DNA from 2 places in the Streptococcus sp. F0441 genome. Region 1 is predicted to be linked to the other one. Evidence: predicted binding sites of a transcription regulator. Region 1 holds the regulator's gene; the other holds the start of a gene.
The links. Region 1 encodes CtsR, which represses protease genes until heat stress. Its sites were predicted from a motif close to TTGGTCAAAAAAGGTCAAANA; they were not measured.
Positions count from the first base shown of each region.

Region 2: a site for CtsR is predicted at 3,071-3,091, ahead of HMPREF9188_RS02370 (ATP-dependent Clp protease ATP-binding subunit). Genes of this name have one in related genera too.

Region 1 covers NZ_KB373321.1:199,120-207,137, forward strand. The annotation lists gene HMPREF9188_RS00975 (ABC transporter substrate-binding protein) at 1-175, shown strand, start outside; gene HMPREF9188_RS00980 (ABC transporter ATP-binding protein) at 175-903, shown strand; gene HMPREF9188_RS00985 (hypothetical protein) at 1,008-1,220, shown strand; gene HMPREF9188_RS00990 (DUF7675 family protein) at 1,269-1,601, shown strand; gene HMPREF9188_RS00995 (hypothetical protein) at 1,840-2,055, opposite strand; gene HMPREF9188_RS01000 (CPCC family cysteine-rich protein) at 2,090-2,299, opposite strand; gene HMPREF9188_RS01005 (CtsR family transcriptional regulator) at 2,766-3,224, shown strand; gene HMPREF9188_RS01010 (ATP-dependent Clp protease ATP-binding subunit) at 3,226-5,658, shown strand; gene bgrR (response regulator transcription factor BgrR) at 5,977-6,630, shown strand; gene bgrS (sensor histidine kinase BgrS) at 6,627-7,967, shown strand.
Region 2 covers NZ_KB373321.1:498,914-506,931, forward strand. The annotation lists gene HMPREF9188_RS10575 (hypothetical protein) at 1-203, opposite strand, end outside; gene pflB (formate C-acetyltransferase) at 432-2,747, shown strand; gene HMPREF9188_RS02370 (ATP-dependent Clp protease ATP-binding subunit) at 3,142-5,247, shown strand; gene HMPREF9188_RS02375 (S-ribosylhomocysteine lyase) at 5,307-5,789, opposite strand; gene HMPREF9188_RS02380 (ABC transporter ATP-binding protein) at 6,086-6,793, shown strand; gene HMPREF9188_RS02385 (ABC transporter permease) at 6,795-7,583, shown strand; gene HMPREF9188_RS02390 (ABC transporter permease) at 7,583-8,018, shown strand, end outside.

The DNA.
Region 1 (8,018 bases):
TGACTTTGTCATCGAATCGCAAAAATACTTGTCAAAAGAATACGCAAGTGACAAGGAAAAATGGGGACAATTTGATGCTGCTCGCTGGAATGCCTTCTACAAATGGGACAAAGAAAATGGTATCCTTAAAGAAGACTTGACAGACAAAGGCTTCACTAATGAATTTGTAAAATAATGACAGAAATTAGACTAGAACACGTAAGCTATGCCTATGGCGATGAAAAGATTTTAGAAGATATCAACCTGCAGGTGACTTCGGGTGAAGTGGTTTCTATCCTAGGTCCAAGTGGTGTAGGAAAGACCACCCTCTTTAACCTAATCGCTGGGATTTTAGAAGTCCAGTCAGGGAGAATTGTTCTGGACGGTGAGGAGAATCCCAAGGGGCGCGTGAGTTATATGTTGCAAAAGGATCTCCTCTTGGAGCACAAGACCGTTCTTGGTAATATCATTTTGCCCCTCTTGATTCAAAAAGTGGATAAGGCGGAAGCCATTGCCCGAGCGGATGAGATCCTTGCGACCTTCCAGTTGACAGCTGTACGGGACAAGTATCCTCACGAACTTAGTGGGGGGATGCGTCAGCGTGTGGCCTTGCTTCGTACCTATCTTTTTGGGCACAAGCTCTTTCTCTTGGATGAGGCCTTTAGCGCCTTGGATGAGATGACCAAGATGGAACTTCATGCTTGGTATCTGGAAATTCACAAACAGCTACAGCTGACGACCTTGATCATCACGCATAGTATCGAGGAGGCCCTCAGTCTCAGCGACCGCATCTATATCTTGAAAAATCGCCCTGGGCAGATTGTTTCAGAAATTAAACTAGATTGGTCTGAAGATGAGGACAAGGAAGTCCAAAAGATTGCCTACAAACGTCAAATCTTGGCAGAATTAGGTTTAGATAAGTAGAAAAATAGGGAGTTGGTGAAGATTATCCTTTACCAGCGCCCTTTTTGTCTATAAATGGAAATTCTTATAGATAAAAAGTGATATAATTGACGTATGGTGATGTGATGAAAAAAGAAGAAATTAAAACATATTTAGATACAGATCTTGAATTTAATGTTAATGGCCGAGGTGCTTGTTTCTTATCCAGCATTTGTGTAGTTGGATATGATTATGAAGGTCAGCAGTTTAATACGATTGATGAAGCTATGGAAGCTAAGGTTTTTGATAGTAAAAGTTTAGTGGATATTTGGGATGAAGTTTTACCACAAGTATTTTAAAATAAAAATATGGTCACATTATTTCAAGAGATAATAGAAAGAGCTTGAATGATGTTAAATAATGAATTACATGACTACGATAAACCAGACTCATCCGATGAAATAGATGAACTCATTATTTCGGAGTCCAATCTTGAAGGGTACAGTGATTTTTACAAAGAAAGTGAAGAGTCAAAAGTTTGGTGGATTGATAAGATAGATGTTAGAGGAGAGCTATTGTTCAGTTTTGATCAGCAAAAAATTTATAATCTTTTTCTTGATTATCCTCACAATATGACGGAAGAAGAAGTTAAAATTTTTGATATCGAAAATCCATTTTGGAGAGATTTTTTTTCGGATAGAATGTCACAAACTATACATTTATTCGTAAGAATTGAATGATATGACTGAAAAAGATTATACACAATAGTAAACATGCTTAGATACAACTAGACTATTTTTGATGTTCAGTCACCTCCCTCATAATTCATTTTTGATGGATACTGTGATATAATTAAGATACGAAGGATAGAGGTTGAGAATCTGTCACCAACGCGCCATTTAGCTAGTGGGTCGAGAAATGCAGGAGCCTCGACAGTCCTGTCTATCCTTGCAAATAAATCAGCCCTTAGATTTGTTTCTAAGGGCTTTTTGACCGGTCGATTTTATCAGCAATTTCAACTTTTAAAATTTCATTTTCAAATAATCTCATCCATCGTAAACCTGTTTTAACAGATAAAGCATTATACTCTTCATCAAAAGTATGCTTATCTTCAAAAAGACAAATTCCCTCAAAGGTCTGGTTATCAACGTCTGTCATCGTTACAACTTTATTGTTAAACTTTCTAAGTTCCATTTTTATTTTCCTGATTTTGTAGTACTATAGTTTGTTATATTATTGGAATCCCTTTAACGTAAGCTTCCTTAGCTTTTGCTAGTGTCATCTTGTTTGGGCCTCCATCAATGTTGGTTTCCCCCGTATTTTGCCAATTACAATGATCACAAATGTCATAAACAGCGGTCAATGTTCCGCAAACTGGACAATGTACGTATTCTTCATCATTAATCATTACTAAGTTTTCTTTACCAGTCTTATTCATAATTATTTACTCCTAATTATTGTTTTTAAAATAGTGAAACCAGAAATATTAATTAGCTAGAACTAAATATTTTTATATTAAATTCTCTTATCTTTCTAAACTTTTCTGAGATAGGCTTTCTTAGCTTCTGCAAGAGTTATAGTATCATTATACTTCAGCATTGGAGCTATTGCTAATGATTGAGAGAGTTTTCTGGATATGCTATAATATTACCAGGTATTAAAAAAGCACGTTTGACCGTGCTAGTTTCTTGCCTGCTGAACTCGTCAATATTACGCCCTTTTTAGGGCTCTTTTTGTGGACTTTTTTAGGAACTTTCAAGAAAAACTAAGGTGATTTAATGCCTAAATGTTTTTAAAGAAAGTCAGTATTTTCAAGGGCTTAGCCCTAAAAATTTGACTTATAGAGTGTTAAATGATAGTATAGTCAAAGATAGTCAAGGTTCAAAGAAGGAGTTTGATTTACTATGAGATTTAAAAATACATCAGATCATATCGAAGCCTATATCAAGGCGATTTTAGACCAGTCTGGTATCGTGGAATTGCAGCGGAGCCAGTTAGCAGATACCTTTCAGGTTGTGCCGAGTCAGATCAACTACGTCATCAAGACCCGCTTTACGGAAAGTAGAGGTTACTTGGTTGAGAGCAAGCGTGGTGGAGGAGGCTACATTCGCATAGGGCGGATTGAGTTTTCCAGTCATCATGAGATGCTTCGCGATTTGCTTTACTCGATTGGTGAGCGAGTTAGTCAGGAGATTTACGAGGACATTCTCCAGCTTTTGGTGGAGCAGGACTTGATGACCAAGCAGGAGATGACCTTGCTGACTTCTGTAGCAACAGATCGTGTCCTAGGGGAAGAATCCTCAGTTGTCCGTGCCAATATGCTCCGACAGCTATTACAAGAGGTAGATAGAAAAGAGAAGTAAGATGAACTATTCAAAAGCATTGAATGAATGTATCGAAAGTGCCTACATGGTGGCTGGCCATTTTGGAGCTCATTACCTAGAGTCTTGGCATTTATTGATTGCCATGTCCAATCACAGTTACAGTGTGGCAGGTGCGACTCTAAATGATTACCCATACGAGATGGACCGTTTAGAAGAGGTTGCTTTAGAACTGACTGAAACGGACTATAGTCAAGATGAAACCTTTACGGAATTGCCTTTTTCCCATCGTTTGGAGGTTCTCTTTGCAGAAGCAGAGTATGTGGCCTCAGTGGTCCATGCAAAGGTGCTAGGGACAGAGCATGTCCTCTATGCGATTTTGCATGATGGCAATGCCTTGGCAACTCGTATCTTGGAGAGAGCAGGCTTTTCTTATGAAGACCAGAAAGATCAGGTCAGAATTGCTGCTCTTCGTCGCAATTTAGAGGAACGTGCTGGTTGGACAAGAGAAGACCTTAAGGCTTTGCGTCAACGCCACCGCACGGTAGCAGACAAGCAAAATTCCATGGCCAATATGATGGGCATGCCCCAGACTACAAGTGGCGGTCTAGAGGACTACACGCATGACCTGACGGAGCAAGCGCGCTCTGGCAAGTTAGAGCCAGTTATTGGTCGTGACAAGGAAATCTCACGTATGATTCAGATTTTGAGTCGGAAGACCAAGAATAATCCTGTCCTGGTTGGAGATGCTGGTGTCGGGAAAACAGCTCTAGCCCTTGGCCTTGCCCAGCGTATTGCTAGTGGGGATGTACCTGTGGAAATGGCAAAGATGCATGTTCTAGAGCTTGATTTGATGAATGTTGTTGCGGGAACACGTTTCCGTGGAGATTTTGAAGAGCGCATGAACAATATCATCAAGGATATCGAGGAAGATGGCAAAGTAATCCTCTTTATCGATGAACTTCACACTATCATGGGTTCTGGTAGTGGGATTGACTCGACTCTAGATGCGGCTAATATCTTGAAGCCAGCCTTAGCTCGTGGAACTTTAAGAACGGTTGGTGCAACCACTCAGGAAGAATACCAAAAACACATCGAAAAAGATGCGGCTCTTTCTCGTCGTTTTGCAAAAGTGACGATTGAAGAGCCAGGTTTAGCTGACAGCATGACTATTTTGCAAGGTTTGAAGGCCACCTATGAGAAACACCACCGTGTGCGAATCACAGATGAAGCTGTCGAAACAGCTGTTAAGATGGCGCATCGTTACTTGACTAGTCGTCACTTACCAGACTCTGCTATCGACCTCTTGGATGAGGCGGCAGCAACTGTGCAAAACAAATCCAAGAATGTGAGAATGGACGAATCCGACTTGAGTCCAGCTGACAAGGCCTTGATGGATGGCAAGTGGAAACAAGCAGGCCAGCTAATCGCAAAAGAGCAGGAAGTCCCTGTCTATAAAGACTTGGTAACAGAGACTGAAATCCTGACTACTTTGAGTCGCTTGTCAGGGATCCCAGTCCAAAAACTGACGCAAACAGATGCTAAGAAGTACCTTAACCTCGAAGCGGAACTGCACAAACGTGTCATCGGTCAAGATCAAGCTGTTTCAAGTATTAGCCGTGCCATTCGCCGCAACCAGTCAGGAATTCGCAGCCACAAGCGTCCGATTGGTTCCTTTATGTTCCTAGGACCGACGGGTGTCGGGAAGACCGAATTGGCCAAGGCATTGGCAGAAGTTCTCTTTGATGACGAATCAGCCCTTATCCGCTTTGATATGAGTGAGTATATGGAGAAATTTGCGGCTAGCCGTCTTAATGGAGCTCCTCCGGGCTATGTGGGCTACGAAGAAGGTGGGGAGTTGACCGAGAAGGTTCGCAACAAACCATACTCCGTTCTCCTCTTTGACGAGGTAGAAAAGGCCCACCCAGACATCTTTAATGTCCTCTTACAGGTTCTGGACGACGGTGTCTTAACAGATAGCAAGGGGCGCAAGGTTGATTTTTCAAATACCATTATTATCATGACGTCAAACCTTGGTGCGACAGCTCTTCGTGACGACAAGACAGTTGGCTTTGGGGCCAAGGACATTCGTTTTGACCAGGAAAATATGGAAAAACGAATCTTTGAAGAGTTGAAAAAAGCTTATCGACCAGAGTTTATCAACCGTATTGATGAAAAGGTGGTCTTCCATAGCTTAGATAGCAAACACATGCAAGAAATTGTTAAGATTATGGTGAAACCATTGATTGCTAGCCTGGCAGAGAAGGGTATCGACTTGAAACTGCAAGCTTCGGCACTGAAGTTGCTAGCTAGTCACGGTTACAATCCAGAAATGGGAGCTCGCCCACTTCGCAGAACCCTGCAAACAGAAGTGGAGGACAAGTTGGCAGAACTTCTTCTTAAGGGAGAATTAGTGGCAGGAAAGACCCTCAAGATCGGTGTCAAAGCTGGTCAATTAAAATTTGATATTGCTTAAAAATAGAGAGTCAGGAGCAATCCTGATTCTTTTTTGCTACTTTTTTATAAAACCAAAGGAAATAAGTTGACAATATGTAAATATTGGTTATAATAAGAATAAATAGATATTAAGATTTGTATAGAATGAAAAAGAGCAGAGTTTCCTGAAATTTCCACCATTTCAATAGAGCCCTGTTTCTTTTTTTGCACCTTAAACAGAAAAAATCTAAAAAGTTAACGATAGTGCCGTTGTTAACCTATAGTTACAGCATTTAATTTTTAATGCAGTGCATAGAGCTAGAGGTCTTTCGTTGTTTTTTAATCAAAAGGAAAATGTATGAATATTTTAGTCGTAGATGATGAAGAAATGATCAGGGAAGGGATTGCCGCCTTTCTAAAAGAGGAGGGCTACCATGTGATTCTGGCTAAGGATGGACAAGAGGCTTTGGAAAAATTTCGAGAATATCCCATCCATCTCCTAGTTCTTGATCTGATGATGCCAAAACGAAGCGGTTTTGAAGTCTTAAGGGAAATCAACGGACACCACGATATCCCTGTGATAGTTTTAAGTGCTTTAGGAGATGAGGCCACTCAGTTACAGGTTTTTGACCTGTATGCAGATGACCATGTGACAAAACCATTTTCACTAGTGCTCCTAGTCAAGCGTATTCAAGCCCTGCTTAGGCGTTACTATGTTGTGGAGGATATTTGGCATTATCAAGATGTGACAGTGGATTTCACATCCTACCAAGCTCGAGTCAAGAACGAGGAGGTTGCAATTAAGCCGAAAGAATTGTTGGTTTTAAAATGTTTAATCCAACATAAGAACCAGGTCTTGAGTAGAGAGCAGATACTCGAGTCTATCTCAAATGATTTTGCAGATTTGCCTCTTGATAGAGTAGTTGATGTTTACATTCGAAATCTTCGTAAGAAGTTGGATCTGGATTGTATTGTAACAGTGAAAAATGCCGGATATAAAATTAGTTTATGATAAAAAACCCTAAATTATTAACCAAATCATTTTTAAGAAGTTTTTCGATTTTAGGTGCAATTGCTTTGGTCATCCACATTGCCATCTATCTGACCTTTCCTTTTTATTACATTCAGCAAGAGGGTGAGAAGTTTAATGAGAGTGCTACTATTATGAGCAAGCACTTAGAAGGCAAAAATTTTCATGAACTGCCTAGTTTGCTGGAGTCCTATTCGAAATCTCTTCGCATCTCTGCCCATTTGAAAGATGACGTACTGGATAAGAGAATTTCCCTTGTGCACGACTTGGAAATAAAGGAAGGCAGTCCCACTAACTATATCGTAACGATTGACCGTCAGATTACGACAGCTGATGGTAAAAAGGTAACCATTCAATTTATTCAAGGTGTGGATATTTATAAAGAGGCAACACGGATTATGCTTCTCTATCTCCCGTATACCTTTTTAGCAACGCTTGTATTTGCCTTTCTCTTTTCCTACTTCTATACGAAACGTTTATTGGAGCCCCTCTTTTATATCTCAAAAGTTACAGGTAAGATGCAGGAGTTGGATCATGATATTCGCTTTGATGAAACGCGAAAGGATGAAGTTGGGGAGGTTGGAAAGCAAATCAATGATGTGTATGAAAACTTGCTGGCAGTCATTGATGAATCTGAGAGAAGAAATGAACGGATTGTCAGGTTGCAAAAGCAGAAAGTTTCTTTTGTTCGTGGAGCGTCACATGAGTTGAAAACCCCTTTAGCCAGTCTTCGAATTATTCTAGAGAATATGCAGTACAATGTTGGAGATTATAAAGACCACCCTAAGTATATAGCAAAGAGTATCGATCAAATTGATCAAATGAGCCACCTGCTCGAAGAAGTTTTGGAGTCCTCTAAGTTCCAAGAGTGGACAGAGTGTAGCGAGACCTTGATAGTCCAGACTGTTTTGACGGATGTTTTATCTCGCTATCAGGAATTAGCACGCTCAAGAGGAATAGAAATTGAAAATCAATTGACAGATGCTACTAGGGTCATCATGAGTCTCAAGGCATTGGATAAGGTTTTGACAAACCTGATTAGTAATGCAATTAAATATTCAGATAAAAATGGGCGCGTAATCATATCCGAGCAAGATGGCTATCTTTCTATCAAAAATACCTGCCAACCTCTTAATCAAGAAGAGTTGAATCATTTGTTTGATATTTTTTACCACTCTCAAGTTGTCACAGACAAGTCTGAAGGGTCTGGTTTAGGACTCTATATCGTGAATAACATCCTAGAAAGTTATCAAATGTCCTATAGTTTTCTCCCTTATGAACAAGGAATGGAATTTAAAATTTGCTTGCAAGCAGATTAGTTGTATAAAGTAAAAGAACGGAAATCTCTCCGTTCTTTTTTGTTAAAGTTC
Region 2 (8,018 bases), 300 kb from region 1:
GTAATAATACCGAAACCGAAACCAAACCAGCCCAAACTAGTCACTATCCTGTGAGCAATCATCTGAAACTTTGTTGCGTGATAAAGTGAAATCCCCCAAAATCCTTCCACTGTCACCAGTAATAATTCAAATAAAAAGCCAGCAGTAGTATACAAGGCTAACCACAGAAAATCAAAGCCTGTAATATTTTTACTTTTTTTCACGATAAGCCCCCTAAACTTTGTAAACTATCTAAGTTTATTAGACTCTTTTCCTGTTTTCATTTAACTTTTCAAAATTATAACACAGATAACTCTATTTGTCAAACTGTATTATAAAAGAAAGCGCTAAAAAGGCTGTTTTCTTCTTGTTGAAATCGGTTACTGTGTGGTATACTTGATTTATGAATGTAACAGATAGTTGTTACTAGAAAGAAAAATGAGGACATTAACATGGTTGTTAAGACAGTTGTTGAAGCGCAAGATATTTTTGATAAAGCTTGGGAAGGCTTCAAAGGAGTAGATTGGAAAGAAAAAGCAAGTATTTCTCGCTTCGTTCAAGCTAACTACACACCTTACGATGGAGATGAAAGTTTCCTTGCTGGCCCAACAGAACGTTCGCTTCACATCAAAAAAATCGTAGAAGAAACAAAAGCACACTACGAAGAAACTCGTTTCCCAATGGACACTCGTCCAACATCTATTGCTGATATTCCTGCTGGATTTATCGACAAAGAAAACGAATTGATCTTCGGTATCCAAAACGATGAACTCTTCAAATTGAATTTCATGCCAAAAGGTGGTATCCGTATGGCTGAAACTACTTTGAAAGAAAATGGATACGAACCAGATCCAGCTGTTCATGAAATCTTCACAAAATACGTAACAACAGTTAACGACGGTATTTTCCGCGCTTACACTTCAAATATCCGTCGTGCTCGTCACGCTCACACTGTAACTGGCCTTCCAGATGCCTACTCACGTGGACGTATCATCGGTGTTTACGCACGTCTTGCTCTTTACGGTGCAGACTACTTGATGCAAGAAAAAGTAAACGATTGGAATGCAATTAAAGAAATTGATGAAGAAACAATCCGTCTTCGCGAAGAAGTAAACCTTCAATACCAAGCATTGCAACAAGTTGTTCGCTTGGGTGACCTTTACGGTGTTGACGTTCGCAAACCAGCGATGAACGTCAAAGAAGCTATCCAATGGGTGAACATCGCCTTCATGGCTGTCTGCCGTGTTATCAACGGTGCTGCAACATCTCTAGGACGTGTGCCAATCGTGCTTGACATCTTTGCAGAACGTGACCTTGCTCGTGGTACATTTACTGAATCAGAAATCCAAGAATTCGTTGATGATTTCGTTATGAAACTTCGTACAGTTAAATTTGCTCGTACAAAAGCTTATGACCAATTGTACTCAGGTGACCCAACCTTCATCACAACTTCTATGGCTGGTATGGGTAACGACGGTCGTCACCGTGTTACTAAGATGGACTACCGTTTCTTGAACACTCTTGACAATATCGGTAACTCTCCAGAACCAAACTTGACAGTTCTTTGGACTGATAAATTGCCATACAACTTCCGTCGCTACTGTATGCACATGAGCCACAAACACTCTTCTATCCAATACGAAGGTGTAACAACAATGGCTAAAGACGGATATGGAGAAATGAGCTGTATCTCATGCTGTGTGTCACCACTTGACCCAGAAAACGAAGAACAACGCCACAACATCCAGTACTTCGGTGCTCGTGTAAACGTTTTGAAAGCCCTTCTTACTGGTTTGAACGGTGGTTACGACGATGTTCACAAAGACTACAAGGTATTTGACATCGATCCTATCCGTGACGAAGTTCTTGAATTCGAATCAGTTAAAGCGAACTTTGAAAAATCTCTTGACTGGTTGACTGACACTTACGTAGATGCTTTGAACATCATCCACTACATGACTGATAAGTACAACTACGAAGCGGTTCAAATGGCCTTCTTGCCAACTAAACAACGTGCTAACATGGGATTCGGTATCTGTGGATTTGCCAATACTGTTGATACATTGTCAGCTATTAAATACGCTACCGTTAAACCAATCCGTGATGAAGATGGCTACATCTACGATTACGAAACAATTGGTGAATATCCACGTTGGGGTGAAGATGACCCACGTTCAAACGAATTGGCAGAATGGTTGATTGAAGCTTACACAACTCGTCTACGTAGCCACAAACTCTACAAGAACGCAGAAGCTACAGTATCACTTTTGACCATCACATCTAACGTTGCTTACTCTAAACAAACTGGTAACTCACCAGTCCACAAAGGTGTATATCTCAACGAAGATGGTTCTGTGAACTTGTCTAAACTTGAATTCTTCTCACCAGGTGCTAATCCATCTAACAAAGCTAAAGGTGGATGGTTGCAAAACTTGAACTCACTTGCTAGCCTTGACTTTGGTTACGCAGCTGATGGTATCTCATTGACAACTCAAGTTTCTCCACGTGCTCTTGGTAAAACTCGTGACGAACAAGTGGATAACTTAGTAACAATCCTTGATGGTTACTTCGAAAACGGTGGACAACACTGTAACTTGAACGTAATGGACTTGAAAGATGTTTATGACAAGATTATGAATGGCGAAGATGTCATCGTTCGTATCTCAGGATACTGTGTAAACACTAAATACCTCACTCCAGAACAAAAAACTGAATTGACACAACGTGTCTTCCACGAAGTTCTTTCAATGGATGACGCATTGAGCTAAGATTCAATTAGAATAGAAAGAAAGCCAGTTAATCTAACTGGTTTTCTTGTGTTTCAAAAAATTTTTAAAAATAGTCAAATTTGGTCAAAAAGTTATTGACTTTTACTGACTAAAGTGATATAGTAGAAACATAAGGAAAATGACTTCCTTAGAAAACCTCATTTTCAATGATTCTATTTCTTGAAAATGTATAATAGATACCCTAGAAAGGGGTGAGGCCTATGTTAAATCTACGAGATTTTGAAAAGAAGATTATAAAAGGCTTATTTAAAAAAGAAAAACCAGAAATTATACTTAGGGTAGCTAGTTAGCTAGTCTAAAATTTTTAAAACAAAGGTCAAAGATAGTCAATATCAGAGATCGCAAATAATTAACAATAAACGAGGTAAAGAATATGAATAACAACTTTAATAACTTTAACAACATGGATGATTTATTTAACCAATTGATGGGTGGTATGCGAGGATATAGTTCTGAAAATCGTCGCTACTTGATTAATGGACGTGAAGTGACCCCTGAGGAATTTGCTTATTATCGTGCAACTGGTCAATTACCAGGAAATGCAGAATCTGATGCGCAAATGCAACAACACGCTTCAGGTATGAAACAAGACGGTGTCCTTGCTAAACTAGGTCGTAACTTGACGGCGGAAGCTCGTGAGGGCAAGTTGGATCCTGTTATCGGACGAAACAAGGAAATTCAAGAAACATCTGAAATCCTCTCACGTCGTACCAAGAACAATCCTGTACTTGTCGGAGATGCAGGTGTTGGTAAGACAGCAGTTGTCGAAGGTCTAGCACAAGCTATTGTGAATGGAGATGTTCCAGCTGCCATCAAGAACAAGGAAATTATTTCTATTGATATCTCAGGTCTTGAGGCTGGTACTCAATACCGTGGTAGCTTTGAAGAAAATGTGCAAAATCTAGTTAACGAAGTGAAAGAAGCAGGAAATATTATCCTCTTCTTTGATGAAATTCATCAAATCCTCGGTGCTGGTAGTACTGGTGGAGACAGTGGATCTAAAGGGCTTGCGGATATTCTCAAGCCAGCCCTCTCTCGTGGAGAGTTGACCGTTATTGGGGCAACGACTCAGGACGAATATCGTAACACTATCTTGAAGAATGCGGCTCTTGCTCGTCGTTTCAACGAAGTCAAGGTCAATGCTCCTTCAGCAGAGGATACCTTTAAAATCCTTCAAGGAATTCGTGATCTTTATCAACAACACCACAATGTCATCTTGCCAGACGAAGTCTTGAAGGCAGCAGTGGATTATTCTGTTCAGTATATTCCTCAACGTAGTTTGCCAGATAAGGCTATCGACCTTGTCGATGTAACGGCAGCTCACTTGGCAGCTCAACATCCTGTAACAGATGTGCATGCGGTTGAACGTGAAATCGAGGCAGAAAAAGACAAGCAAGAAAAAGCAGTTGAGGCAGAAGACTTTGAAGCAGCTCTTAATGCTAAAACACGTATTGCAGAATTAGAAAAGAAAATCGAAAACCACACAGAAGATATGAAGGTGACTGCAAGTGTCAACGATGTGGCTGAATCTGTGGAACGAATGACAGGTATTCCAGTGTCTCAAATGGGAGCATCTGATATCGAACGTTTGAAAGATATGGCCCATCGTTTGGAACACAAGGTTATCGGCCAAGATAAGGCAGTAGAAGCAGTGGCTCGTGCTATCCGTCGTAACCGTGCAGGATTTGATGAAGGCAATCGCCCAATCGGTAGCTTCCTCTTTGTAGGGCCTACTGGGGTTGGTAAGACGGAGCTTGCTAAGCAATTGGCGCTCGATATGTTTGGAACCAAGGACGCAATCATCCGCTTGGATATGTCTGAATACAGTGACCGCACAGCTGTATCTAAGCTAATCGGTACAACAGCAGGTTATGTGGGTTATGATGACAATAGCAATACCTTGACAGAACGTGTTCGCCGCAATCCTTACTCTATTATTCTCTTGGACGAAATTGAAAAGGCTGATCCTCAAGTAATTACCCTTCTCCTCCAAGTCTTGGATGACGGTCGTTTAACTGATGGTCAAGGAAATACCGTGAACTTCAAAAACACTGTCATTATCGCAACATCAAACGCTGGATTTGGCTATGAAGCTAACTTGACGGAAGATGCAGATAAACCAGAATTAATGGATCGTTTGAAACCATTCTTCCGTCCAGAATTCCTCAATCGCTTTAATGCAGTTATCGAGTTCTCACACTTGAATAAGGAAGACCTTTCTAAGATTGTGGACTTGATGTTGGCTGAAGTCAACCAAACCTTGGCTAAGAAAGGAATCGACCTTGAAGTTAGCCAAGCAGCTAAGGACTTTATCACAGAAGAAGGCTATGACGAAGTTATGGGTGTTCGTCCTCTCCGTCGCGTGGTTGAACAACAAATTCGTGATAAGGTGACAGACTTCCACTTGGATCATCTAGATGCCAAACATCTGGAAGCAGATATGGAAGATGGCGTTTTGGTCATTCGTGAAAAAGCCTAACTCGCGATTTTGAGAATAAAAAAAGAAGGAACTAGCTAAAAAGCTGGTTCCTTTTGTGTTTAGATGACATGACGCTCAAAGGCATCATCTGAGATTCCTTGTTCCAGGATGAGCTTCGCCCATTCCTTAGCAGAAAAGAGGCTGTGATCCTTGTAGTTTCCACAAGATTCGATGGTTGTTCCAGGAACATCTTCCCAAGTAGTGGTTTCAGCAATTTCCTTGAGCGAATCCTTGATAACAGCTGCAATTTCGGCGCTGGTATGGCGCCCCCACATAATCATGTGGAAGCCTGTCCGGCAGCCAAATGGTGAACAGTCAATCATACCGTCAATGCGGGTACGGATGAGTTTGGCCAAGAGGTGCTCAATGGTGTGAAGGCCAGCGGTAGGGATAGAGTCTTCATTTGGTTGCACCAAGCGGATATCAAAGTTGGAGATGACATCTCCCTTTGGTCCTGTTTCTTCCCCAATCAAGCGAACATAGGGTGCTTTAACAATGGTGTGGTCAAGTTCAAAACTTTCAACAATAACTTCTTTTGACATGGTAGTTCCTTTCAGTTTACTTCTTTCATTATATCATAAAGCCTGTTCTTGATGGAGTTTGATAAATGACTTTTTGGTACTAGAATAGTAATAAAGTCTCCATACATAAATCTCAGAATTATAAAGAAAGAATGGAGAGAAGAATACCTTGTGAGAGAAAAGTTTAGTTTTTTCTAGTGGAACTAAGGTGATTTTTGAAAAGTGGATCAACTTTTTCTGAAATTTCTGTTTAATCTCTGAACTAATTCTGAACTAGATTGGATATACTGGAGAAAATAAAGATAAAGGAGTTCGTTATGGAACATATGGTGAAAATAGAAGGCGTTTGCAAAAAGCATGGCAGTAAGCAGATTTTAGAAGATATTTCTTTTACAGCTAGAAGCGGGCGGATTACAGCTTTTCTGGGCCCAAATGGTGCAGGGAAAAGTTCGACCTTGAGGATTCTCTTGGGGTTAGATCGGGCGACAGCAGGAGCGGCGACTTTTGATGGGCAAACCTATCAGTCAATGATCTATCCGCTCAGAACGGTAGGTGCAGCCTTTGACGGCATTGGCGGTTTGCCAAATCGAAAGGTCTATGACCACTTGAGAATTATTGCGGCGAGTAATGCTATTCCCAAGTCTCGGGTTGATGAGGTTTTGGAGATGACTGGAATCGCTCATAAGAGGAAGGACCTCTTGTCAAGCCTGTCTCTGGGGGAGGGTCAGCGGTTGGGTTTGGCAGCAGCTTTGCTAGGTGATCCTCAGTTTCTTATATTAGATGAACCGACCAATGGACTGGACCCAAGTGGGATTAAGTGGTTTAGAAAGTTCATCCGTCAGCAGGCTGATTTAGGGAAAACGGTACTTCTATCATCCCACATCCTGTCAGAGGTGCAAATGGTGACAGATGATGTGGTCTTGATTCATCATGGGCGAATTATTGAGCAAGGGCGATTGAAAGAGGTGCTGCAAGATTCAGACAGTCTAGAAGATCTCTTCTTTGATTTGACAGAGGAGGTTTAAGATGAAAGAAGCGATGTCTTTATTGCATTCAGAATGGTTGAAAATCCGCTCAATCAAGGCTTTCAAAGTGAGTGTGGCCTTCATGCTGCTATTGGTGCCTGTCGTATCCTGGTTGGAGGGCCGACAGTATCTGTCTATCGGCTTGGATGCTACGCCTGAGACGGTTCCTAATCTGATAAACGCCATTGATCCGCTGGAATATCTAGGTCTCAACGGGGCTTCTATGGCGGTCATGGTTTTGGTCATTTTAGCTGGAATTTTGGGAGCTATGGAATTTCAGTCTCATAGCTTGAGAACCAGTCTCTTGACCTGTAATAGCCGCCTGAAGTTGCTTGTGGGGAAACTCATGACCTTTACTTGCTTTTCTCTTGCCACTAGCTTTTTATCAATCTACTTTAGTTATATGATCATGCATCTCGCTTTAGGAAAGGAAGGACTTGATCCGATTCTGCTCAATCAGGCAGCTTGGAGTTTGATTTTGTGGAAAACCTTATCTCTGACCTTATTGGGAATCCTTTCGTTTTTGTTAGGTTTATTGGCTCGGACCATGCTAGTTCCTCTACTTTTTCTCGTACCACAGATCTATAATCTGGGAAACTACCTGGCAGCTCACACGAGTTGGGGGACTTATTTGCCACAGCCAGCAGGAGAGTTGTTTGCTGCAACGCCAACTTCCCAATATGCTAACAATCCCTTGCAAGGGCTGTTGATACTTGGTGCATGGTTGCTAGTCATCGGCGGCATGGCCTCTCTGCGCTTTTTGAAGACGGATTTAGGAGGGCGATACTGATGATAAAAGCTCTGCTTAGAAGTGAATGGATTAAGTTCCGTTCTTATTATCTCGCTCTTGGTGCAGCCTTAGTGGCTATGGTAGCTGTTCCATTTTTTCTGATGAATCTTGACTACATTCAGACAGCAGTTGGTCAGACGAAGGCTCTGAGCGAGGTTTTGCATGCCCTCTATCTGGCGCAGCCTGTCATCGTCATCTTTACTTCTCTCTATTTTGCCCAGGAGTTTGTCAAGTCTGGGATGCGAACGAATTTTCTAACCGTATCAAATAGAAAGGCTTGGTTGGCTGGGAAATTCCTTTTTCTGGACTTGCTGCTCTTGGTTCTCTACAGTGTCATGATAGGCAGCTGTTTCCTTGTTATGCTGGCTCGTTTTGACCTAAGCTTTAGCTGGTCCTTACTAGAGAAATTCCTCTATTACAGCTTTTTTTGTCTTC